DNA from 3 places in the Streptomyces sp. NPDC036822 genome. Region 2 is predicted to be linked to each of the others. Evidence: riboswitches for the same ligand, from Rfam matches in the RefSeq annotation. Region 2 holds a riboswitch; each other region holds the start of a gene.
The links. Region 2 has a riboswitch for cyclic di-AMP ahead of ACZ68P_RS20510 (M23 family metallopeptidase). Riboswitches for the same ligand answer to the same signal wherever they lie in the genome.

Region 1 (7,853 bases), on a different contig from region 2:
CCGAACTGGTTCCACCTGCCCGGCGCCACACCCGAGGCGGGGGACACCCGGGCCACCCACGCGGCGGCGCTGGAGTACGTCGACCGGCACATCGGCCGCCTCCTCACCGCCATGAGCAGCCGTCGCCGCTGTTTCGCGATCGTCTGCTCCGACCACGGAACGGCCTACGGCGAGGACGGCTTCACCGGTCACCGGCTCGGCCACGACGTGGTGTGGACCGTGCCGTACGCGCACTTCCTCCTCGACGGACCGGACGAGGCCGACGGACCCGAGCGGCCCGAGGTGTCCGCGTGACCACGACGACCACGACGACCTCGGCGCCCCGCCCGTACCAGAGCTACGTCTACGCCTATCCGCACAAGACCGCGTACCGCCCCCTCCCCCACCCGGCGCCCTCCCTCGCCGACCTCTGGGCGGACGAGCCGAAGGACGCGCTCTCCCTCTACGCCCACATACCGTTCTGCGAGGTCCGCTGCGGCTTCTGCAACCTCTTCACCCGCATCGGCGCCCCCGACGAGCTGACCACCGGTTATCTCGACGCCCTCGACCGGCAGGCCACGGCCGTGCGCGAGGCGCTCGGTGAGGGCGCCCCGGTGCGGTTCGCCACGGCCGCCTTCGGCGGGGGCACACCCACGTTCCTGACCGCCCCCGAGCTGGAGCGGCTCTGCGACATCGCCGAGCGGCGGATGGGCGTCGACCTCCGGTCCGTCCCGCTGTCCGTCGAGACCTCCCCGGCGACCGCGACCGCCGACCGGCTCGCGGTGCTGGCCGCGCGGGGCGCGACGCGCCTGAGCATCGGGGTGCAGAGCTTCGTCGAGGCCGAGGCGCGGGCCGCCGTCCGCCCCCAGCGCCGCGCGGACGTGGAGGCCGCGCTCGGCCGGATCCGGGACACGGGCGTCCCGGTGCTCAACATCGACCTGATCTACGGCATCGACGGCCAGACCGAGGAGTCCTGGCGCCGGTCGCTCGACGCGGCGCTCGGCTGGCGGCCGGAGGAGCTATACCTCTATCCGCTCTACGTCCGGCCGCTCACCGGCCTCGGCCGGCTCTCCCCCGCCGAAGCCGACCGGGAATGGGACCGCCGCCGGCTGCGCCTCTACCGCCGGGGCCGGGACCACCTGCTCGCCGAGGGCTACGAACAGGTGTCGATGCGGATGTTCCGCCGGACCGACGCCCCGCCCCTGGGCCCGGACGACTACGCCTGCCAGACCGACGGGATGATCGGTCTCGGCTGCGGGGCCCGCTCGTACACCTCGTCGCTGCACTACTCCTTCGACTACGCCGTCGACATGCGCGAGATCCGCTCCATCATCGACACGTACACGGCCACCGGACCGGACGGTTTCCGCCGGGTTCAGGTGGGCCGGTGGGTCGACGCGGAGGAGGCGCGCCGCCGGCATCTGCTCCAGTCGCTGCTCCAGGCCGGGGGCATGGACACGCGCGACTACGAGGACCGGTTCGGCACGTCGCCCTTCGCCGACTTCCCGGCCGAACTGCGCCGGTTCGAGGCGCTCGGCTGGCTGGACGAGGCGGCGCCGTCCGGGCTGCTGCGGCTCACCCCCGAGGGGCTCGCGCATTCGGACGGCATCGGTCCGGAGCTCTTCTCCCCCGCCGTACGGGCGGCGATGGCCGCCTACGAGCCGAAGTAGGGGCACCCGATGGACCTGACGATCCTGTACCGGGGGCCGCTCGCCTCCTGCGACTACGACTGTCCGTACTGCCCCTTCGCGAAGCGCCGCGACAGCCGCGAGCAGCTGCGCGCCGACCGGGCCGCGCTGGAACGGTTCTCCGCCTGGGCGGCCGGGCAGACCGGCGACCGGCTGCGGATCCTGTTCACTCCGTGGGGAGAGGGCCTGGTCCGGAGCTGGTACCGGCGGGCGCTCACCGAACTGTCCCGGCTGCCGCACGTCGAGCGGGTGGCGATCCAGACCAATCTGAGCTGCCGTACCGACTGGCTGGCGGAGGCCGACCCCCGCACCCTCGCGCTCTGGTGCACGTACCATCCCGGCCAGACGCCGTACGACCGCTTCCTCGCCAAGTGCCACGAGCTGGCCGCCGGGGGCACGCGGTTCAGCGTGGGCGTCGTCGGCCTGCCGGAGCACCTGGACCACGCACGGCGGCTGAGGGCGGAGCTGCCGTCACCGGTCTACCTCTGGGTGAACGCGGCCGAGGGGCACACGTACGCCGACGAGGAGGCCGAGGCCTGGACGGCCCTCGACCCCCTCTTCCCGTACAGCCGCCATCCGCACCGCTCGGCCGGTCTCCCCTGCCGGACCGGCGAGTCGGTGATCTCCGTCGACGGTGACGGGACGGTGCGCCGCTGCCACTTCGTCAAGGCCGAGCTGGGCATTCTGTACGACGGTTCCTACCGTGCCGCCCTGCGCCCGCGCGCCTGCCCGCTGGCCGTCTGCGACTGCCACATCGGCTACGTCCACCTGGAGACGCTGCCGCTGTACGACGTGTTCGCGGGCGGGGTCCTGGAGCGGATCCCGGCGGCCGTGCCGACCGCGCCTCCCGGGGCGGGCGCGCCTACAGGGGCATGAGGTCGGGCCGCTTGGCCAACACGTGGTCGCCCGAGCTCTCACCGCGCAGCCGGCGGCCGATCCACGGGACGAGGTACTCCCTGGCCCACAGGATGTCGTCGCGGCGCACCTCCAGCGTGCCTCGCGGCGGCAGGGGCGGCCACGGCTGGTCGGGGTCGGCGGGCACCTCGATGCCGAGGACCTGGGCGGCCCGGAGCGCGACGCGGGTGTGCCCCTCGGGCGACAGATGCAGCCGGTCGCCGTCCCAAGCCCGCCTGTCCTGGACGGACTTGAGGGACCACAGGTCCAGGACCGGGCAGCCGTAGCGGTCCGCGATGGCCCGGACGTGGGCGGTGTAGGTGGCGATCTTGCCCCGCAGATGGCGCAGCACGGGGACGTCGCGGGTGTCGAACCCGGTCGTCACCATGACGGTGCCGACGGCGGAGGTGAGGTCGGCGACGGCGCGCTCGAAGCGTTCGGCGACGTCGTCGGGGTCGCTGCCGGGCCGGATGATGTCGTTGCCGCCCGCGCAGAAGGTCACCAGGTCGGGGGCCAGCTCCTTGGCCCTGGGGACCTGCTCCTCCACGATCTGGTCGAGGAGGCGGCCGCGTACGGCCAGATTGGCGTATCGGAACGCGTCGTGCTCCGGCAGCCGGTCGGCGAGCAGGACCGCGAAACGGTCCGCCCAGCCGAGGTACTTCCCGTCGGGGCCGGGGTCTCCGACGCCCTCGGTGAAGCTGTCACCGATCGCCGCGTACGACCCGAATACGTCCATGTCTCTTGATCTCGAATCGTCTGCCACGGGAGCACATCCTTCCTTTACGGGTGTGACCTACGCGACCGTAAGGAGGTGTTGACGGTGGGTGAGATATGCCACCGGTCAAGATTGCGCCAAGGCGGAATACGCGAAGGGCCCGGCACGAAGGTGCCGGGCCCGGTGCGTACCCGGGGGTTCGCGGGTGCGCGGGACGCGTCAGACGCCGACGCCCTTCTGGCGCAGGTACTCGAGCGGGTCGATGTCCGAGCCGTAGCTCGGTCCGGTGCGCATCTCGAAGTGCAGGTGCGGACCGCTGGAGTTGCCGGTGGAACCGGACAGGCCGATCTCGTCGCCGCCGTTGACCGACTGGCCGGTGGAGACGGAGAGGGAGGAGAGGTGGGCGTACTGCGAGTAGGTGCCGTCGGCGTGCTGGATGACGACCTCGTTGCCGTACGAACCGCTCCAGCCGGCGGAGTACACCGTGCCCGCGCCGACGGCCTTGACCGAGGTGCCGGAGGAGGCCATGAAGTCGACACCGGTGTGGTAGCCGGAGGACCACATGGAGCCGGAGGCGCGGTACGGCGTGGAGACGCCGTTGCTGACGGGGGCGACCCAGCCGGAGGCCGCGGCCCGCGGCTCCTGGGCGGGCGCCGCCGCCGTGCGCTCGGCGCTGCGGGAGCTGCGCGTCGCGGAGTCGTCGGAGGAGGACTTCTCGGCCTTCGCGGCGGCCTTCGGCGCGGCCTTGGGGGCAGTGGCCTTGGGCGCGGGCGCCTTGGCGGTCGACTTGGCGCCGATGGTGAGCTTCATGCCGGGGAAGATCAGCGAGGGGTTCTCGCCGACGACCTGGCGGTTGTCCTGGTACAGCTTCTTCCAGCCGCCGGCCAGGTGGTGCTCGGTGGCGATCTTGGACAGGTAGTCGCCGGCGACGACGGAGTACGTCGTGGGCTTCGCCTTGGCGGCGGCGGCCGGGGCCTTCGCGGGAGCGGCGGCGACGGCGGCCACGGCCTGCTCGGGAGTCACGGCGGGAGCGGACTTCTCGGCGGCGTGGGCTCCGGTCGCGCCGAGGAGCGGCAGGGCGACGACGGCGCCGCCCGTTCCGGCGGCGACGAATCCGCGCGTGATCGGGTTGACCTTGGGACGGCGGTGCTTACCCTTCGCGGGCATGGCGAATTCCTCTCCGTCGCCTGCGAGGTGAGCTGTCGGGTTCGGGCTGGAGTTGCCCGGTCGCCATGGCGCGCGACTTCACCCCAAGCCGTTCCGGATCGACCGGATCGGCGTACTACCTGGGTCCCCCGCTCCTGCCATACGTGGGTGGGTGCGGATTCCGGACGGTGGCAGGATTCGGCGGTCCGACCGGATTGACGGTGACCGTAGACGAGCCTGTCGGCGCGAACAAGCCGTCTTATTCCCCACGCATTCCGTGGGCTGATTTCCGCCCGGAATTCCGGTCACCCTCCGTGGATGCCGCCACCTCGATCCCCTTTTCGCGCAGGGAGTTCGCGAAAGACGATCAGGCACGTTCCGTCACGGTTATGACGCTGCTCACGCACCGAAACCCATCTCCCCTGTTACCAGGGCGCGTTATCACCAAGGCCCCAATTCGGACAGAACACCCATTCCCGTCCGAGGGGTGTGCGCGGGGGCCGCCACCCGGAATGATTGCCCCAGGAACCGATCTCGTATCGTCGAAGTCCGCCAACACTCAGGAGCACTCGTGACGCAGCAGCTGCCGCAGGTCTCGTCGACCGAACCCGAGCTGAGCGGGGTCCGCAACTTCCGGGACGTGGGCGGCCTGCCGACCGTGGACGGCAGGTCGGTCCGGTTCGGCCGCCTCTTCCGCAGCGGCCACCTGGCGCACGCCACCGAGGAGGACGCGGCCTTCCTCGCCGGCCTCGGGCTGCACACCGTCTTCGACTTCCGCAACGCGGCCGACCGGAAGGTCGAGGGCGCGGACGTCGAACTCCCCGGCGTGCGGAACGTGAACATCCCGCTCAACGACCCGGCCGACGGCAAGGAGTTCTGGAAGCTGGTCAGCGGCGGCGCGCTGGAGCAGCTGCGCGAGGCCCTCGGCGGCGGCAAAGCGGCCGACCGGATGTCCGATTCATACCGGAAGATGGTGGTCGACCGGACGGCGGAGCACAGCCGCGTCCTGCACGCGATGGCCGACGACAGTGTCCCCGCCCTGATGCACTGCGCCGCCGGCAAGGACCGCGCGGGGCTGTCCATAGCTATCTCGCTGCTCGCGGTGGGCGTCGAGCGGGAGGCGATCGAGGCGGACTACGTCAAGTCGAACGACCCCCACCGCCGTTACAAGATCCGTCGCAGCTCCACCTCCGCGGACGCGATGGCCCCCGAGGTGATGGAGCTGCTCGGCCCCCTCTTCGACGCGCGGGTGGAGTACCTCCGGGCGGCGTTCGAGACCATGGAGCGGACCTGGGGCACGACCGAGAACTACCTGTCGCAGGGGCTCGCGCTCGCCCCGGAGACGCGGGAGCGGCTGCGCGCGCGGCTGGTCACGGAAGCCTGAGCCGACGAAGAGCACCGGGCACCCGGCAGACCGGGCCCCGGGCCACCGGTCACGGGTTCTGGCCGCCGAGCGAGAACAGCAGGTAGAGGAAGCCGGCGAAGAGGTGCCCGGCCACGAGATAGGCGAAGAGGCGCAGGACCAGGCCCTTGGGGAACTTGCCGCCCCCTCGCTCCTCGCCGGTGACCGCAGTTGATTTGTCGGACATGTCGGATCCCTTCCGTGGATTCACCGCGGGAGCGCGGTCCCGTCACCGAGACACGTCTCGGCGGCGGGGCTCTGCATCAGCGTGTGGACGAAGAGCAGGTCGGCGCCGCCGCTCGTGGCGGCGCCGATGCGATGGGGCGTGAGCGAGTCGAAATGGGCGCTGTCGCCCGGGTCCAGGACGTGCACCGCGTCGCCCAGCGACAGCCGCACGCGGCCGGCGACGACGTGCAGCCACTCCTCACCCGGGTGGACGCGCACGAGGTCGGAGCGGGTGGCGTACGGCACGTGGACGCGGAGCGCCTGCAGGGCGCGCCCGGGCCCGCCGGCCTGGTGGTAGATCCAGCCGTCGGCCTCGACGGGCTCGGACCGGCCGGCGCGGATGACGGGGTCGCGCTCGGCGGGCACCTCGCCGAGGAGCGCGGAGACCGTCGTACCGTAGATACGGGCCAGCGCGAGCAGCATCGGCAGCGAGGGCTGGCGACGGCCCGTCTCCAGGCGGGACAGGTGCGCCGGGGAGAGCCCGGCCCTGCGGGCGGCGGCCTCCAGCGTGAGCCCGCGCCGTCGGCGCAGCCCGCGCAGCTGGGGAGCCATGTCGGGAAGAGCGGCGGCTTCGTCCGGGCCGTCCGGCGCGAGGGGGTCCGGGGACGGTCCCGCGGAAAGATGCTCCATCCCTCTATTGCGCCAGGAACTTTCCCCCCAGGCAAGTTTCTTGCCTCAGGGGCAAACTCACCTCCGCCGCCGCGCCCCCGGCACCACCCCGCTAGCGCTGGGCCACCGCCTGCTTGACCAGCGTCTTCCCGAAGTCCCACATCAGCCCCCCACCGCCGTGGGCGTCGTCCATCACCGCCGTGAACGCGGTCAGGAACCGCTCGATGTCGGCCTCGTCGATGACCAGCGGCGGAATCAGCTTGATCACCTCCATGTGGTCCCCCGACACCTGGGTCAGGACGCGGTGCCGCTGGAGCAGCGGGACCACCACCATCTGGGCGAAGAGTCCCTTGCGGGCGGCCTGCAGCATGGTCCACCGGCCGCGCAGCCCGAGCGACGACGGCCGCCCGAACTCGATGCCGATCATCAGCCCGCGCCCGCGGATCTCGTGGAGCAGTTCGTAGCGGGGCACGAGCTCCTTCAGCCGCGAGGACAGCAGCTCGCCCATCCTCCGCGCGTGGGCCACCGTGCCCTCGGACTCCATCACCGAGAGCACGGCAAGGCCGGCCGCCATGGCTTGCGCGTTGGACCCGAAGCTGGCCGAGTGGACGAGGACCCGGTCCATCGAGGAGTACACCTTCTTGAAGATCCAGTCCTTACCCAGGGTCGCCCCGACGGGTACGTAGCCGCCGGAGAGCGCTTTGGCGACACAGACCAGGTCCGGTTCGACCCCTTCCTCGTGCTGGTACGCGTAGAAGTCGCCGGTCCTTCCGAGTCCCGTCTGCACCTCGTCGGCGATCAGCAGGGCCCCGTGCCGGCGCAGCAGCTCCTGGGCCGCGCGCAGGAAACCGGGCGGGGCCTCGTGGACGCCCTTCCCCTGGACGGGCTCGACGACGAAGGCGGCGACGTCCCCCTTGCGCAGCTCCCGCTCCAGCGCGTCGAGGTCGCCGAGACCGATCGCGGTGTCGGGAAGGAGCGGGGCGAAGCCGTCGCGGAAGGACCTCTCGCCGTTGACCGAGAGGGAGCCCGTGGTCAGGCCGTGGAAGGCGTGGGAGCAGTAGAGGACCCTCGGCCTTCCGGTGGCGTACCGGGCGAACTTCAGGGCGGTCTCCACCGCCTCCGTGCCGCTGTTGCCGAAGAAGACCCGGTCCAGGTGGGGGCTGTGGGCGAGCAGCCGCTCGGCGAGCAGTCCGGG
Region 2 (7,853 bases):
ACGGGTGGCCGTCAGGACGAGAACCGTGACATGGCGGCGGACCTCGTTGGTGTCGAACGTGGTCTCCTGGTGCACCACGTACGACGCGATCGCCTCGCCACCGACGGCGGCCTCCACCGCCTCGGCCACGAGGGCCGGGTAATAGCCGCTGCGCTCGATCGCCGCGCGCAGCCCCTGGGTCGTCGTACCGGTCTTCGCCATGGACTCCATCCTAATCCGTCGGAAGGGGCGCTCCGGGACGCGTCGGCCGCCGGGGCCGGGGCGCGGGGCGGCTTCAGTAGCTCGGCAGGCGACGCGGTCCGAGGTCGGTGCGGGGCGGGGGCGGTGCGAGGCGGACCGTGGCGCCGAGGACGGACAGGCCGCGCGAGGCCACGACGACGGGCTCCAGGGTGATCGCGACGACCTCGGGGTGGTCGTCGACGAGCCGGGAGACCCGCAGCAGCAGCTCCTCCAGGGCGGGAGTGTCGACGGGGTCCGAGCCGCGCCAGCCGAAGAGGAGGGGGGCGGTGCGGATGGACCGTACGAGCTCGGCGGCGTCCCGGTCGGTGGCGGGGACGAGCCGGTGGGACATGTCGCCGAGCAGCTCGGAGGCGGCTCCGGCGAGTCCGAAGGAGAGGACGGCGCCGACGGCCGGGTCGATGGCGGCCCGGACGACGGTGTCGACTCCGCGCGGAACCATCGCCTGGACGACCGGATGGAGCTCCTCCGGCTTGCCGAGGGTGTCGGTCACTTCGCCGTAGGCGGCACGGAGTTGTTCCTCGGTGGCGAGGTCGAGCCGTACGCCCCCGAGATCGGGGCGGTGGCGCAGATGGGGCGCGGTCGTCTTGAGGGCGACGGGGTAGCCGAGGCGGCCGGCGGCCGCGACCGCGGCGCCGGGGGTGGGCGCGGGCAGGGTCGGCAGCACGGTGATGCCGTACCGCGCGAGCAGCTCGCCGGCCTCGTCGCTGCCGAGGGTGACGCCCCGGGTGTCCACGTCCTCTCCGAGCGACCGCTCGATGCGGGCGGCGGCCCCCGCCTCGTCGATGTCCTCGTACTCCGGCACCCGCCCCGGCTCCGCGGACTGGCGCCGCCACTGTCCGTAGCGCACGGCCTCGGCCAGGGCGCGCACGGCCCGCTCGGCGGCGGGGTAGGCGGGGATGTGCCCGCTGACCCGGGCCGGCGCGGCGGGCTCGCCGGCCTCGGCCCCGCCGACGGGGTCGGCCCCCGAGGGCCCGCCGCCCGTCGTGGCCCCGAAGCGGGTGGGCGGGGGCGGCGTCCCGTCGGCGTCACCGCCGGGCACCACCGCTGCGTTCCGGCCCGCTGCCGCGTCGAAGCGGGCGGGGGCCGTGGGCGTGGCTGTTGCACCCCAGCCGCTTCCCCGGGGCGCCCCGGGAAGGCCGGGCGCGGCGGCGCCGGGTGCCGTGGGAGGCACAGGAGGGACGGGAGGCATGGGCGGCATGGGAGGGATGGGCCTGGTGGCGGTCGGACTGGTGGGGGCCGTGGGCGTGGCGCCCGGGGTCGCGGAGGGGCCGGCGGGCGGGGTGGAGGGCCCGGGCGGCGTGGCGGACGGGGCGGGCGGGCCGGCGGGGGCCGGGCCGGTGCTCCGCGTCGGCGTCGCCGGTCGGGTGCTCGTCGCCGCCGAAAGAGCCTCCGCCAGGCCGCCCATCTCGACGTGCACCACGACCACGGGCTTCGCCGGGGCGGGGGCGGAGGCCACGGCCTCACGGAGGTAGGCCGCGAGGACCTCCCCGTCTCCGGATTCGACGGCTCCGGTCTCGCCGACCCAGGGGATCGCCGTCACGACGACCGCGTCGCTGGTCTCGTCCACGAGCGCCGCCGCGAGCGCCTCGCGGAAGTCCGCCGGGCTCGCCGCCGTCGTGAGGTCGAGGGGGCGCAGCGGCCGCAGGCCCTCGGTGAGACAGGCGTCGTAGGTCAGCAGCCCGAGGGACTCGGAGTTGCCGAGGATCGCCACGCGCGGTCCGGTCGGCAGGGGCTGGCCGGCGAGGAGCAGGCCCGCGTCGACGAGTTCGGTGACCGTGTCGACGCGGATGACCCCGGCCTGCCGGAGCAGCGCGGAGACGGTGGCGTGCGGGATCCGGGTGACCGGCACGCGGTGGCCGGGCGGCGCGCTGCCGCTGTGCCGGGCTCCCTTGACCACGACGACCGGCTTGACCGCCGCGGTGCGCCGCGCGAGCCGGGTGAACTTCCGGGGATTGCCGATCGACTCCAGGTACAGCAGGACGACGTCCGTCGCCGGGTGGTCGTACCAGTGCTGGAGGAGGTCGTTGCCGGAGACGTCGGCCCGGTTGCCCGCCGAGATGAAGGAGGAGAGACCGGCGCCCCGGCGGTGGAGTCCGGCGAGGAGGGCGATGCCGATGGCCCCGGACTGGGTGAACAGGCCGATCCGCCCGGCCGCGGGCATCTGCGGCGCGAGCGAGGCGTTCAGCCGGGCGCCGTCCGAGGTGTTGATGATCCCGAAGGCGTTGGGCCCGATGATCCGCATGCCGTACGAGCGGGCCTGCCGGACCAGTGCGCGCTGGCGGTCCCGTCCCGCCTCCGTCCCGGTCTCGGCGTATCCCGCGCTGAGGACCACCAGGCCGCGCACCCCGTGTTCGCCGCAGTCGGCGACCGCCTCCGGCACCCGTTCGGCGGGGACCGCCAGGACGGCCAGGTCGACCGGCTCCCCGATGTCCGCGACGGAGCGGAAGGCCGGCACGCCGTCGAGCGCGGTCGCCCCCTGGTCGAGGGCCCGGTTCACGGCGTATGTCCGCCCGGTGTAGCCGGCGTCGAGGAGGTTGCGCAGCACGGTCCGTCCGACGCCGCCCGGGGTGCGGCCTGCGCCGACGACGGCGACCGAGCCGGGGGTGAGCAGCCGCTGCACGGAGCGGGCCTCGGCGCGCTGCTCCCGGGCCAGCTGGACGGCGAGCGAGCGGTCGGTGGGCTCCAGGTCGAGATGGAGGCGCACGGCCCCGTCCTCGAAGCTGCGCTTCTGGGTGTACCCGGCGTCCGTGAACACCTTGATCATCTTGTTGTTGGCGGGGAGCACCTCTGCGGCGAACCGTCGGATGTCCCGCTCCCGCGCCACCGCGGCGATGTGTTCGAGCAGGGCGGAGGCGACGCCCCTGCCCTGGTGCGCGTCCTGGACGAGGAAGGCGACCTCGGCCTCGTCGGCGGGGGCCGAGGCGGGCAGGCCGCGGGCGTCGATGCGGTCGTACCGCACGGTGGCGATGAACTCGCCGCCGACGGTCGCGGCGAGTCCGACCCTGTCCACGTAGTCGTGATGGGTGAAACGGTGGACGTCCTTGGCGGACAGGCGCGGGTAGGGCGCGAAGAAGCGGTAGTACTTCGACTCGTCCGAGACCTGTTCGTAGAAGCTGACCAGTCTGTCGGCGTCGTCGACGGTGATGGGCCGGATGCGTGCGGTGCCGCCGTCGCGGAGGACCACGTCCGCTTCCCAGTGGTCCGGGTAGGCGTGTTCCGGCTGGGCCGGGTCCGGCTGTTCCGACGCGCTCTGCATGGGGCAAGCGTACGGCCGGGGTACGACAGTGGCACCGGTCGCGCACGGCGTGCGTGCCCCGCGCGGGCCGTGCAAGGTAGGAGGGCCGGAGGGCCGTTCCGCCGGGCCGCGGGCAGGCACGAGCACATCGCAACACATGAGAGACTGGTCTAGACAACCCGCTAAGACTTGAAGGGCAACACCATGGCTGAGCGCCGCGTCAACGTCGGCTGGGCCGAGGGCCTGCACGCCCGCCCCGCCTCCATCTTCGTCCGTGCCACCACGGCCTCCGGCGTCCCCGTGACGATCGCCAAGGCCGATGGAAACCCGGTGAACGCCGCGTCGATGCTCGCGGTGCTCGGCCTGGGCGCGCAGGGCGGCGAGGAGATCGTGCTCGCTTCGGACGCCGAGGGTGCCGAGGCCGCGCTGGACCGTCTCGCCAAGCTGGTTGCCGAAGGTCTCGAAGAGCTGCCCGAGACCGTCTGACATCACCTCACGAAGGAGCCGCGTCCCGCCCCCCGGCGGACGCGGCTCTTTCGCGTCTGCCGGGGGGCGGGACGCGGCCACCACCCGGCAGCGCGCACGGCCGGGGCGGCGCACGCGTCCGCCGGCTCACGCGTCCGACCCACTCTCACGCCCGGCCGGCTCGCGCGTCCGGTTCGGCTGCGCGCGTCCGGTTCGGCTCGCGCCTTCCGACGGCGAGGACCCGGGGAGGCCGATGCCCCGGGCTGCGGGATTCCAGGGGAAAGGATTCCGGGCAGCCTGGATTCTCGAGCCCGCCGACGCGGCGCCCCGTCGACGGAAATCACGCGAGAGGCTTTTCCGGGCCCCGCATTTCCGGGCAGCAGAATTCCACCACCCCATTACTTCTCTTTGTATACGGCCCGGTCGTTAATTCCGGATGCTCGCGGTGTTTACGACATGTTGCGAAGCCCTCACACGGCCGCGCTCGGGCCGCTTCGGCCGGTACAGGACGAGCGAACGTTCGGCGTGCAGCGCCGTGAGGGCGCGGGCCCGCTCGGCGTCACCGCGGGCGACCGCGTCGACGATCGCCCCGTGCTCGGCCCAGGCCTCGACCGGCTGCGCGGCCGGCTCGATCGCGTACATCCAGGCGATCTTGTGCCGCAGTTGCGTGAGCAGCGCCGTGAGCGCCGGGCTGCCGGACGCCTGCGCGAGGGTCTCGTGGAACCAGCCGCCCAAGGAGCGCAGGTCGTCGCCCTGGCCGCGGCGGGCACGCTCCTGACCCAGCCTGACCAGCCCGCGCAGCACCTTGAGGTGGGCGTCCGTGCGCCGTTGGGCGGCGCGGGCGGCCCCCAGCGGCTCCAGGAGCGCCCGGACGTCCAGCAGGTCCGCCGCCTCCTGCTCGGTGGGCTCGGCCACGTGGGCGCCCGCGTGCCGGCGGGTGACCACGAAGCCCTCCGACTCCAGGGTGCGCAGCGCCTCACGGACCGGGACGCGGGAGACTCCGTAACGGCGTGCCAGCTGCTCCTCGGTCAGCCGGCTGCCGCGCTCGAAGAGACCGGAGACGATGTCGTCCCGAATCGCCGTGCATACCGAATGCGCCGGGATGCGCATGTTCGACCTCCGCCTTTTCCGCGCGAAACCCATCCGATGGACGTCTGTTCGTCGACTCTTCGGTGACTCTATTGCAGCGGGGCGGTATTTCCGATGGCTACCGGAGATCCATGGATATCTTTTGGCCGACGAAAAAGCCCCGGCTCGGTACGAGCCGGGGCTTTTTCGTCGGGCCTTGAGCGGCCCGTGGGCGTTCGCCGGACGCGGACGGGTCAGACGTTCACGCCGCGGGCGCGCAGGTACGCGACCGGGTTGATGTCGGAGCCGTACTCGGCGCTCGTGCGGGCCTCGAAGTGCAGGTGCGGGCCGGTGGAGTTGCCGGTCGAGCCGGAGATGCCGATCCGCTCGCCCGGGGTGACGGACTCGCCGACCGAGACACTGATGGCCGAAAGGTGCCCGTACTGGGTGTACGTGCCGTCGTTCATCCGGATGACGATGTTGTTGCCGTACGCGCCACCCCAGCCGGCCTCGACCACGGTGCCGGAGCCGACGGAGACGACCTCGCTGCCGTAGGAGGCGTGGAAGTCGACGCCGGAGTGGCTGCCGGAGGACCACAGGGAGCCGCCGGTCTGGTACCCGGTGGTGACGTACGAGCCGGCCACGGGGAGCTGGAAGGAGTTCAGGCGCTTGCGCTCGGCCTCACGGGCGGCGCGCTCCTTGGCCTCGCGGATCTCCTTGGCACGGGCCTCGGCCTTGCGCTTCGCCTCCGCCTTGGCGCGGGCCTCGGCCTTCGCCTTCGCGATGGCCTCGACGGCCTCCCGCTCCTGCGCGGCCGCCTGCACGTCGATCCGGTCCGCCAGCGACTCGGAGACGACGGCCTGGTTCATGCCGGTGTCCTCGAGCGAGCGGGTGTCCGTGTCGGCGGCGAGCGCCGGGGAAGCGAGGGTTCCGATGACGCCGGTGGTGGCGAGGGTCGCGACGCCGGCGATGCCCGCGCTGCGGCGCGCCAGACGGCTCGGACCACGATGCTTCCCGGTGGCACGGGTGAACGCCATGTAGTGGCTGATCCTTTCCTTCCTTCTCGCCTACCGGGTTAGCTGACGGGTTCGGAGCAGGAAGGTCTCCTACGGGCCCCTCCGCATGGATGCGAAGGCGTCCGATTCACCCCAGGGACTTCGTGTGGGTCCCCGGCTCCCCAGGCTCGCGCCTGACGGGGACTCGGCGATGACTGTCCGATGCCGCGGATGCGGCGGGTGCAACTGGCGAACAGCCGGATTGACGCTAAACGGACCGTCTTTCAATCGGCAAACGGACTCGGCTGTTTGTAAGACATGCCACAGGGCAGACACCCACTCTCCGTCTCAATACGGACAAAAGATCAATAAAGGCGAGGGCCCCGACGTATGGTGACGTCGGGGTCCTCGCCGTGGCGCGTGTTCCGCCTGGATCAGCCTGTGTTCCGCCTCGATCAGCCGGTGACGACGGTGACTTCGCCGATGCCGAGCGCCCGCACGGGCTCCTCGATCTGCGCCGCGTCACCCACGAGCACGGTGACCAGACGGTCCACCGGGAAGGCGTTGACGACCGCGGCCGTCGCCTCCACCGTGCCCGTCTCCGCCAGACGCGCGTACAACTGCGCCTGGAAATCGTCCGGAAGGTGCTGCTCGACCTGGTCGGCGAGCGTCCCCGCGACGGAGGCGGCGGTCTCGTACTTGAGCGGCGCCACACCCACCAGGTTCTGCACCGCCACATCCCGCTCCGCGTCGGTCAGTCCCTCTGCGGCGAGCGTGCGCAGCACCTTCCACAGGTCGTCAAGTGCCGGGCCGGTGTTGGGGGTGTCGACCGAACCGCTGATGGCGAGCATCGCGGCGCCGTTGCCCTCGGCGTCGGAACGGAGCACCTGCCCGAAGGACCGGACGCCGTAGGTGTAGCCCTTCTCCTCGCGCAGGACACGGTCCAGGCGGGAGGTGAGGGTGCCGCCGAGGCAGTACGTGCCGAGGACCTGGGCGGGCCAGACGCGGTCGTGCCGGTCGGCGCCGACGCGGCCGATCAGCAGCTGCGTCTGGACCGCGCCGGGGCGGTCCACGATGACCACACGGCCGGTGTCGTCGGCCGTGATCGGCGGGACGGGGCGCGGCTCGGCGGTGTCGCCGGTCCACGCGCCGAGCGTCTCGGCGAGGACCTTGTCCAGGTCGACGTCGGTCAGGTCGCCCACGACCACGGCGGTGGCCGTGGCGGGCCGGATGTGCGCCGTGAAGAAGGCTCGGACGGCCGTGGCGTCGATCGCGGCGACGGTCTCCTCGGTGCCCTGGCGCGGCCGGGACATGCGTGAGCCGGCCGGGAACAGCTCCTTGGAGAGCTGCTTGGCCGCCCTGCGGGCCGGGTTCGCCGTCTCGTGCGGGATCTCGTCGAGCCGGTTGCGCACCAGGCGCTCGATCTCGCTGTCGTCGAAGGCCGGGGCGATCAGGGCCTCGGAGAGCAGGCCGAGCGCCTTGGGCAGCCGGGAGACGGGGACCTCGAGGGAGACGCGTACGCCCGGGTGGTCGGCGTGGGCGTCGAGCGTGGCGCCGCAGCGCTCCAGCTCGGCGGCGAACTCCTCCGCCGTGTGCTTGTCGGTGCCCTCGGAGAGGGCCCGCGCCATGATCGTGCCGACGCCGTCGAGGCCCTCGGGCTCGGCCTCCAGAGGGGCGTCGAAGAAGATCTCGACGGCCACCACCTGCTGGCCCGGACGGTGGCAGCGCAGCACGGTCAGGCCGTTGTCCAGCGCACCCCGCTCCGGGGCCGGGAAGGCCCAGGGGCGTGCGGTGCCCGGCTGGGGCTGCGGGTGGAACTCCATGCTCGTCAAAGCCGCGGCAGCGTCGCT
Region 3 (7,853 bases), on a different contig from region 2:
TCGACCGGAGCCCCGCCGAGGAGCCCGGCCCAGAACCGCACCAGACCCGCCGGGTCGGCGCAGTCGAAGACGATTTCCTGAACGGTTGCACGCATGGGTTCAGCCTACGGAGATCACGGCCGGTGCGCCGAGGCGAAACGCTCCGCGTCCCAGACGCCGCCCAGCACGGGAGCGAGCCAGTCGACCGCCTCCGCCCGGAACCGGTCGGGGTCCAGCGCCCCGGCGCCCTCCGGTACGGCCCCGATCAGCGGCGCGCCTGCCGCGTCCGGAAGATCCGCCAGGTTGCAGCGCGCCGCCAGGTCCGGGGACGCCGGCCAGCTGCCCACGACCACGCCCAGCTGGGTGAGGCCGCGCGCCCGCAGCGCCTCGGCCGTCAGGGCGGTGGCGTTCAGGGTGCCCAGGCCGGCCGGGGTCACCACCAGGACCGGAGCGCGGAGGAGGCGGGCGGCGTCGGCGAGCGTGCCGCCCTCCTCGTCGAAGCGGACCAGAAGGCCGCCCGCCCCCTCCACGAGCACCAGGTCGTGCGAGGCGGCCAGCTTCGCCGCCGCCTCGGCCACCCGGTGCGGCCCCACCGGTGTCATGCCCGCCCGCCGGGCGGAGGTGGCCGGGGCCAACGGCTCGGGGAACCTGCCCAGTTCGGTCGCGGTCCCGGCCCCGGAGAGCCGTACGACCTCGTCCGCGTCCCCCCGCTCGTGCGGGGCGAGGCCCGTCTGCGCGGGCTTGAGCACGGCCACCGAACGCCCCTGGCCGGTCGCCACCGCGGCCAGCGCCGCGGTCACGATCGTCTTGCCGATCTCGGTGCCCGTACCGCTGACGACGATGACGGTCATGGTGTGTGCTGTCCTTTCGGAGGTGGTGCCGGAGCGCGGGGCCGGGGCCGGTCAGCCCGCCGCGGCGGCCGCGCGCACCGCGTCGCAGATACGGGTCAGATCCTCGTCGCCGGTCACGAACGGCGGCATCACGTAGATCAGGTCACGGAAGGGGCGCACCCATACGCCCGCCCGTACCGCCGCCTCCGTGGCCGCCGCCATGTCGACGTCGTGATCGAGCTGTACGACCCCGATGGCGCCGAGCACCCGTACGTCCCGGACGCCCGGCTGGGCGGCGGCGTCGGCCAGGCCCTCGCGCAGCCCGGCCTCGATCCTCTTGACCTCCACCGCCCAGTCCTGCGACAGCAGCAGGTCGATCGAGGCGCCGGCCACCGCTGCGGCCAGCGGATTGCCCATGAACGTCGGGCCGTGCGCGAGCACCGGGACCTCGCCGCGCGAGATCCCCTCGGCGACCCGCGCCGTGCACAGCGTCGCCGCCATCGACAGATAGCCGCCGGTCAGCGCCTTGCCCACGCACATCACATCGGGGGAGACCCCCGCGTGGTCCGCGGCGAACAGCTCGCCCGTACGGCCGAAGCCGGTCGCGATCTCGTCGAACACCAGCAGGACGTCGTGCTCGTCGCACGCCTCCCGCAGCACCCGGAGGTACTCCGGCGCGTGGAAGCGCATGCCGCCCGCGCCCTGCACCACCGGCTCCACGATCACCGCGGCGACCTCGTCCGCGTGGCGGCCGATCTCCTCCCGCAGCAGCCGCGCGTACGACTCCTCGTACGCGGCCGGCGGCGCGCCGACGAAGACCTGGCGCTGCAGCACTCCCGACCACAGCTCGTGCATCCCGCCCTCGGGGTCGCACACCGACATCGGGGTCCAGGTGTCGCCGTGGTAGCCCCCGCGCCAGGTGAGCAGCCGCTGCTTGCCCGGCCGCCCGATCGAGCGCCAGTACTGCAGGCACATCTTGGCGGCGACCTCGACGGCGACCGAGCCCGAGTCGCTGAGGAACACGTGCCGCAGCGGCTCGGGGGTGATCTCCACCAGCCGGGTCGCGAGCCGTACGGCCGGCTCGTGGGTGAGGCCGCCGAACATGACATGGCTCATCCGGTCCAGCTGGTGGCGCACCGCCTCGTTGAGCACCGGGTGGTTGTAGCCGTGGATCGCGGACCACCACGACGACATGCCGTCGATCAGCTCGGTCCTGCCGTGCACCGGTTCGGCGAGCCGCAGCCGTACCCCCGACGCGGACGCGACGACCAGCGGGTCCGTACGGCCCGGCATGGGGCCGTACGGATGCCAGACGTGCGCCCGGTCCAAGGCCAGCAGCTCGCTGTCACGCATTGGGCGCGAGGTCCGTGCCGGCCCCCCGGCGGCGGACCGCCACCAGGTCGGTACGGGCGTTCGGCACCTCTTCGCTCCCGGCCTCGGGGGCCCGAACCGTCTCCGGCGCCGGACCGCCGCCGCACGGGCCGCAGCCGCCACCGGCCTCGGCGTGCGAGCCACAGCCCCCGCCGGCCTCGGCGTGCGAGCCACAGCCCCCGCCGGCCTCGGCGCCCGCGTGCGAGCCGCAGCCGCCCATCGCCGCGGCGAGCGCGTCGGCCCGGTGCTCGGGCAGCGTCGTGGTGCCCGCGCCCTCCACCTCGAAGCCCGCGTCCGCGATCATGTCGAGGTCCGCCTTGCCGGCCTGGCCCTCGCTCGTGAGGTAGTCGCCGAGGAAGATCGAGTTCGCCAGGTGCAGCGCCAGCGGCTGCATCGAGCGCAGGTGCACCTCGCGCCCGCCCGCGATCCGGACCTCCACGTCCGGGCAGACGAACCGGACCATCGCCAGGATCCGCAGGCACCGCTGCGGGGACAGGTTCCACTCCTTGGCCAGCGGCGTGCCCTCGAAGGGGATCAGGAAGTTCACCGGCACCGAGTCCGGGTCCAGCTCCCGCAGCGCGTAGACGACGTCGACCAGGTCCTCGTCGCTCTCGCCCATGCCCGCGATCAGACCCGAGCAGGCCGACAGACCGGCGTCGTGCGCCTTCCGCACGGTGTCGACCCGGTCCTGGTAGGTGTGGGTGGTCGTGATCTCCCCGTACGTCCCCTCGGACGTGTTCAGGTTGTGGTTGTACGCGTCGGCCCCCGCGGCCCGCAGCCGCTCGGCCTGGCCGTCCGAGAGGAGGCCGAGGCACGCGCAGACCTCGACGCCCTCGTTCTGCTCCTTGATCGCCTCGATGGTCTTGCCGACCCGGTCCACGTCCCGGTCCGTCGGGCCGCGGCCGCTCGCCACCAGGCACACCCGCTTGGCGCCGCCGGCCACTCCGGCGGCGGCCGCCTGGGACGCCTCGTCGGGCTTCAGCCAGGTGTACTTCAGGATCCCGGCGGTCGAGCCGAGCCGCTGCGAACAGTACGAACAGTCCTCCGGGCACAGACCGGACTTCAGATTGACCAGATAGTTGAGCTTCACCCGGCGCCCGAACCACTGGCGGCGCACCTTGCCGGCCGCGGCCACCACATCGAGCAGTTCGTCGTCGGAGGTCGCCAGCACGGCGAGCGCTTCTTCACGGGTCGGCAGCTCGCGCCGCAGCCCCTTGTCCACCAGCGTGTTCAGCAGGTCCATAAGGGCTGATCCTGGCCTACGGCACACCCCCCGGCCAAGGAGGAACCGAACAACAGCGCCTGTTTGAGGTGTGTGGATGGCCACACTCTGACCTTGGCCACGGGCAGCTAGGGTCTGTGCGCTGCCTACAAAAGGATCTGCCCCATGCACCGGGACGCGCACACGCCGGACGAGGACACGCACCGTACCCCGTTCGACTGGACGGACACCGAGGCACGCCGCCGCGCGGAGGCCGGTCTCGTCCGCACGCTGCGGCCGCGCGCCGCCGAGGCGGAGCCGCTCGACCTGGCGGGCAACGACTACCTCGGCCTCACCCGGCACCCCGAGATCACCGAGGCCGCCGCCGAGGCGGCCCGGCGCTGGGGCGCCGGCTCCACCGGTTCCCGGCTGGTCACCGGCACCACCCGGCTGCACTCCCGCCTCGAACGCGAACTCGCCGACTTCTGTGGCTTCGAGGCGGCCCTCGTCTTCTCCTCCGGCTACACCGCCAACCTGGCGGCCCTCACCGCGCTCAGCGCCCGTGACTCGCTGATCGTCTCGGACGCCGGCAACCACGCCTCGATCGTGGACGGCTGCCGGCTGTCCCGCGCGGAGACGGCCGTGGTCCCGCACGCGGACCCCGAGTCCGTCCGCAAGACACTCCACGCCCATGGCGGCCGGCGGGCCCTCGTGGTGACCGACTCGGTCTTCTCGGTGGACGGGGACAAGGCGCCCCTGACCGAACTCGCCGCCGCCTGCCGCGCTCACGGCGCCGCCCTCGTCGTCGACGACGCCCACGGTCTCGGCGTCCTCGGCGAGGGCGGCCGCGGCGCGCTGAACGCCGCCGGGCTCGCGGGCGACGCGGACGTGGTCGCCACCCTGACCCTCTCCAAGTCGCTCGGCAGTCAGGGCGGCGCCGTCCTCGGCCCCGCCCGGGTCATCGAGCACCTGATCAACGCGGCACGGACGTTCATCTTCGACACGGGGCTCGCTCCGGCCGCCGTGGGCGCCGCCCTCGCCGCCCTGCGCCTGATCCAGGGCGACCCCGCCCTGGCCGGGCGCGCGAGGACGGTCGCGACCACCCTGCACCGGCTCCTCACCGACGCCGGGCTGACCGCCGTGCGCCCGGACGCGGCCGTGGTCTCGGTGCGCGCCCCGTCGCCGGAGGCGGCGCTGCGGTGGGCGGCGGACTGCCGCGCGCAGGGTCTCGCGGTGGGTTGCTTCCGGCCGCCGTCGGTGCCGGACGGGATCTCCCGGCTGCGGCTCACCGCGCGCGCGGACCTGGGCGACGCCCAGATCGCCGAGGCGGTGGCCACGATCGTCCGGACGGCTCCGCCCCTGGCTTGAGGCTGTCCACGGCGCCCGCGCGCACGCCTCCGTCCGCGCCGGACAGGGTGACGCGGGCACGTCCTGTCCATCCGGGACAGGACGGAGTTCACCGCTTCGGGCGATAGATATATGCATATCTTGGTGGATCGGCCCCTATGGCGGCCCGATCGGTGGCACCCTGACGCGAAGTGCAGTCCGGGGCGGGGCCCCGGTGGGAAGGACAGCGTCGCCATGGCAGACCACCAGGAAGCATCCGTCACGCTGCCGAGCGATCCCGCCTCGGTGTCCACCGCCCGGAGATATGTGGACGACGTCCTCCGGGAATGGGGGCTCGAGGCCGGCAGCGACACGGCCGACTCGATCCGGCTGATCGTCTCGGAGCTGGCCACCAACGCCGTCCAGCACACCTTCGGGAAGTCGCCCACGTTCACCGTCGACGTCCGGCTGGAGCGCGAGGAGCGGCTGTGCGTCGGCGTCACCGACAGCCACCCCCGCTGGCCCCGGCGACTCCCGGCCGCGGTGCAGCAGGACAACGGCCGAGGGATGGTGATCATCCGCTTCCTCGCGGCGGAGGCGGGCGGCCGGCTCACGGTCGCCCCGACGGACGACGGGGGCAAGACGGTCTGGATCAACCTGCCCTGGACGGCCCGGCGCCCGGTGCCGGCCCCGCTCGGGGGCGCCTGAGGCGGTGTGAGCCGCGTCGAGGGCGGCGGCGCCATCGCGACCCTTCGGCACCGCGCCCGTCCGAGGCCCGGTCATCCGCCCGACGTCCCGTCAGCCGTCGTGGGCCCGACGGCACCCGTCGGACACCGGCCGCGCCCGGCGGGCGCCCGGCCGGCGCGCGTCAGCGGACGCGGCCGTAGTACACCTTCGAGGACCAGATCTTGTCGAGCTTCACCCAGGAACCGGTCTTGGGGGAGTGCCAGATCCTGTTCTGACCGGCGTAGATGCCCACGTGATAGACCCTTCCGCCGGAGTGGAAGAAGACCAGGTCCCCCTGCTGCCTGCTGGAGGCGGAGATGTGCTTGGTCTTGTTGTACTGCTGCTGCGCGGTACGGGGCAGTGACTTGCCCGCCTTCTTGTACGAGTAGAGCGTGAGCCCCGAGCAGTCGAACCGGCTCGGTCCGGCCGCTCCGTACTTGTAGGGCGATCCCTTCTTCGAGGCCGCGATGCTCAGCGCCTTGCCGGCGTGTGAGGTCGCGGCCTGGGCCTCCGGTGCGGCACCTGGTGCCAGCAGCGTGCCCCCGACGGCGGCGAGGGTGAGAGCCGAGACGGCTCCGGCCCGGGACAGCAGGGACGGGACATGAATCTGCGCAGTCATGCGCAACCCTTCGTCAGCCGCCTGTGAAGGATGACCTGTCGGGTTCGGGCAGGCGAAGATGCCCGGCCGCGGCTGCGGCTTCACCCCGAGGAACGGCCCACCTGCTCGGTCGTCCCGTGTTGCTCGGGTCCTCCACTCCTGCCGATCCACCTCTGTCGACCAGACGTCCGGGACAGCGGCAGGACTCGGCGTCCGCCCGGACCGCCCCGCCGTGGTGGCGGGGGCTTGTCGTCGTCAGGGATCTTGACCCACATCCGGGGTGAAATCCGAGTTGAAACGGCGATATGTGAGGCTCCTCACCACTGATCCGTTCGGGTGGACAAGTAGGTTTCGTGATCTTCAGAGGTTTGCCCGACGAGCCCCGTACCAGGGGTGGGACGCCTGATTCAGCCAGATGTGTACAGCTGCGCTGCAACCCGCCCCGGCCATATGTAGATTCATCGACTACGCCGAAAGGGGGAGGCTTTCTGCGCCCTCCGTGGGCCGAGTGGACCTCGACACGACACGCGAGAATGTCAACTCGCCGGGGTCCTCGGGAGAGTGACCCGGTCCGCCCGGCGTCTTCGCGCCGCCCCGGGACCTCCGGCGCCCGTGCGGAAGCCGCGTGCCCCCGTCCGCTACAGCGGAGGCACGCGGCGGTAGGAGGGGGCGTCAGCCCACCGGTGCGGGCCGTGGGGCCGGTGCGGGGTCCGGCTCGGCGGCGGCCCGGGTGCGGCGCCCGCCCAGGGTGACCGCGGCGAGGCCGAGCGCCACCCACACACCCAGCACCAGCAGCGGTGAGCCCGCGCCGGCGCCGTCGAAGAAGGCCACGGACCGCAGGGCCGAGCCGCCCGCACCCGGCGGCAGCAGCTGACCGAGCGCGCCCGCGGGCGCGGGCAGCAGTTCGGGCGCGCTCGCCACGCCGGAGAACGGGTTGCCGAACAGGACCATCAGGGGTGCCCCGATGCCGAAGCCCGCCTTGCCGAGCAGCGCGGCGAGCCCCGCGAGCGTCGAGCCGATGGCGAGGACGGTGAGCGCGAGGACACCGGCCTCGGCCCACCAGTCGCCGGTGAGCGCCCCGAGCCAGTTGTGGGCGAGTCCGGCGCCGACGATCCCGGCGAGCGCGGCGGCGCCGCACAGGGCGAGGACCGCCCGTCCGCGGCGCAGGCCCAGGACCGTGGTGACGATGCCCGCGGCCGTGCCGGACAGGACGAGGGGGAAGAGGCTCGATCCGAACGCGCTGCCGCGCGGGTCGCCCGCGGGCGTGGGAACGACGTCGATGACCTCGACCTGCGTGCCGGCGGGGACCTGGGCGGTGACGGCCTCCCGCAGGAGCCCCGCGACGACGGGGCTCGCGGCGGACGCGGTCAGCAGCCGCGGACCCTGCGGGGTGACGACCACGGCGCCGTATACGACCCGGTCCTCGATCGCCGCACGGGCGGCTGCCTCGGAGTCGAAGCGGTGGACCTCGAAGGCGCCGTCGCGCTCGGCGAGGCGCCCTTCCAGCGGGGCGGCGGCGGCAGCGGGGCCCGCGACGCCGATCGGCAGGTCGTGCGGCGCGACGCGGGCGGCGGGCCAGGCGAACGCCCACAGGGCAAGGGCCGCGACGACCGGGATCAACACCATCACCGCGAGGGTCTTGCGGGTGCCGTTGGCAGGCATGGCGACTCCCATTCAAAGAGAAGGATCGTTCGTTTTACGGCGGTGGAGTCACTGTCCCGCCGGAGTGGCCGCTTGTCAAGAATGAATGTTCGTTTTAGATTCGGGGCATGGCTCGCGTCTCTCAGGAACACCTCGACGCCCGCCGCCGTCAGATCCTCGA

Region 1: another riboswitch for cyclic di-AMP. It lies ahead of ACZ68P_RS12020 (M23 family metallopeptidase); the one in region 2 lies ahead of ACZ68P_RS20510 (M23 family metallopeptidase).
Region 3: another riboswitch for cyclic di-AMP. It lies ahead of ACZ68P_RS29630 (C40 family peptidase); the one in region 2 lies ahead of ACZ68P_RS20510 (M23 family metallopeptidase).

What each region holds. Positions count from the first base shown of each region.
Region 1 is NZ_JBVJPY010000004.1:306,356-314,208, reverse strand. It holds gene ACZ68P_RS12040 (STM4013/SEN3800 family hydrolase) at 1-294, shown strand, start outside; gene ACZ68P_RS12035 (STM4012 family radical SAM protein) at 291-1,649, shown strand; gene ACZ68P_RS12030 (STM4011 family radical SAM protein) at 1,659-2,543, shown strand; gene ACZ68P_RS12025 (SGNH/GDSL hydrolase family protein) at 2,530-3,324, opposite strand; gene ACZ68P_RS12020 (M23 family metallopeptidase) at 3,496-4,443, opposite strand; cyclic di-AMP (ydaO/yuaA leader) riboswitch at 4,448-4,603, opposite strand; gene ACZ68P_RS12015 (tyrosine-protein phosphatase) at 4,994-5,806, shown strand; gene ACZ68P_RS12010 (DUF6126 family protein) at 5,856-6,011, opposite strand; gene ACZ68P_RS12005 (helix-turn-helix domain-containing protein) at 6,032-6,679, opposite strand; gene ACZ68P_RS12000 (aspartate aminotransferase family protein) at 6,771-7,853, opposite strand, start outside.
Region 2 is NZ_JBVJPY010000008.1:203,231-211,083, forward strand. It holds gene ACZ68P_RS20490 (DUF5998 family protein) at 1-201, opposite strand, end outside; gene ACZ68P_RS20495 (bifunctional acetate--CoA ligase family protein/GNAT family N-acetyltransferase) at 275-3,496, opposite strand; gene ACZ68P_RS20500 (HPr family phosphocarrier protein) at 3,680-3,961, shown strand; gene ACZ68P_RS20505 (GntR family transcriptional regulator) at 4,367-5,050, opposite strand; gene ACZ68P_RS20510 (M23 family metallopeptidase) at 5,263-6,045, opposite strand; cyclic di-AMP (ydaO/yuaA leader) riboswitch at 6,059-6,224, opposite strand; gene ACZ68P_RS20515 (M16 family metallopeptidase) at 6,459-7,826, opposite strand; gene ACZ68P_RS20520 (M16 family metallopeptidase) at 7,853-7,853, opposite strand, start outside.
Region 3 is NZ_JBVJPY010000017.1:99,956-107,808, forward strand. It holds gene ACZ68P_RS29600 (VOC family protein) at 1-95, opposite strand, end outside; gene bioD (dethiobiotin synthase) at 114-830, opposite strand; gene ACZ68P_RS29610 (adenosylmethionine--8-amino-7-oxononanoate transaminase) at 882-2,162, opposite strand; gene bioB (biotin synthase BioB) at 2,155-3,423, opposite strand; gene ACZ68P_RS29620 (8-amino-7-oxononanoate synthase) at 3,568-4,749, shown strand; gene ACZ68P_RS29625 (ATP-binding protein) at 4,963-5,415, shown strand; gene ACZ68P_RS29630 (C40 family peptidase) at 5,576-6,052, opposite strand; cyclic di-AMP (ydaO/yuaA leader) riboswitch at 6,056-6,228, opposite strand; gene ACZ68P_RS29635 (ABC transporter permease) at 6,704-7,693, opposite strand; gene ACZ68P_RS29640 (TetR/AcrR family transcriptional regulator) at 7,801-7,853, shown strand, end outside.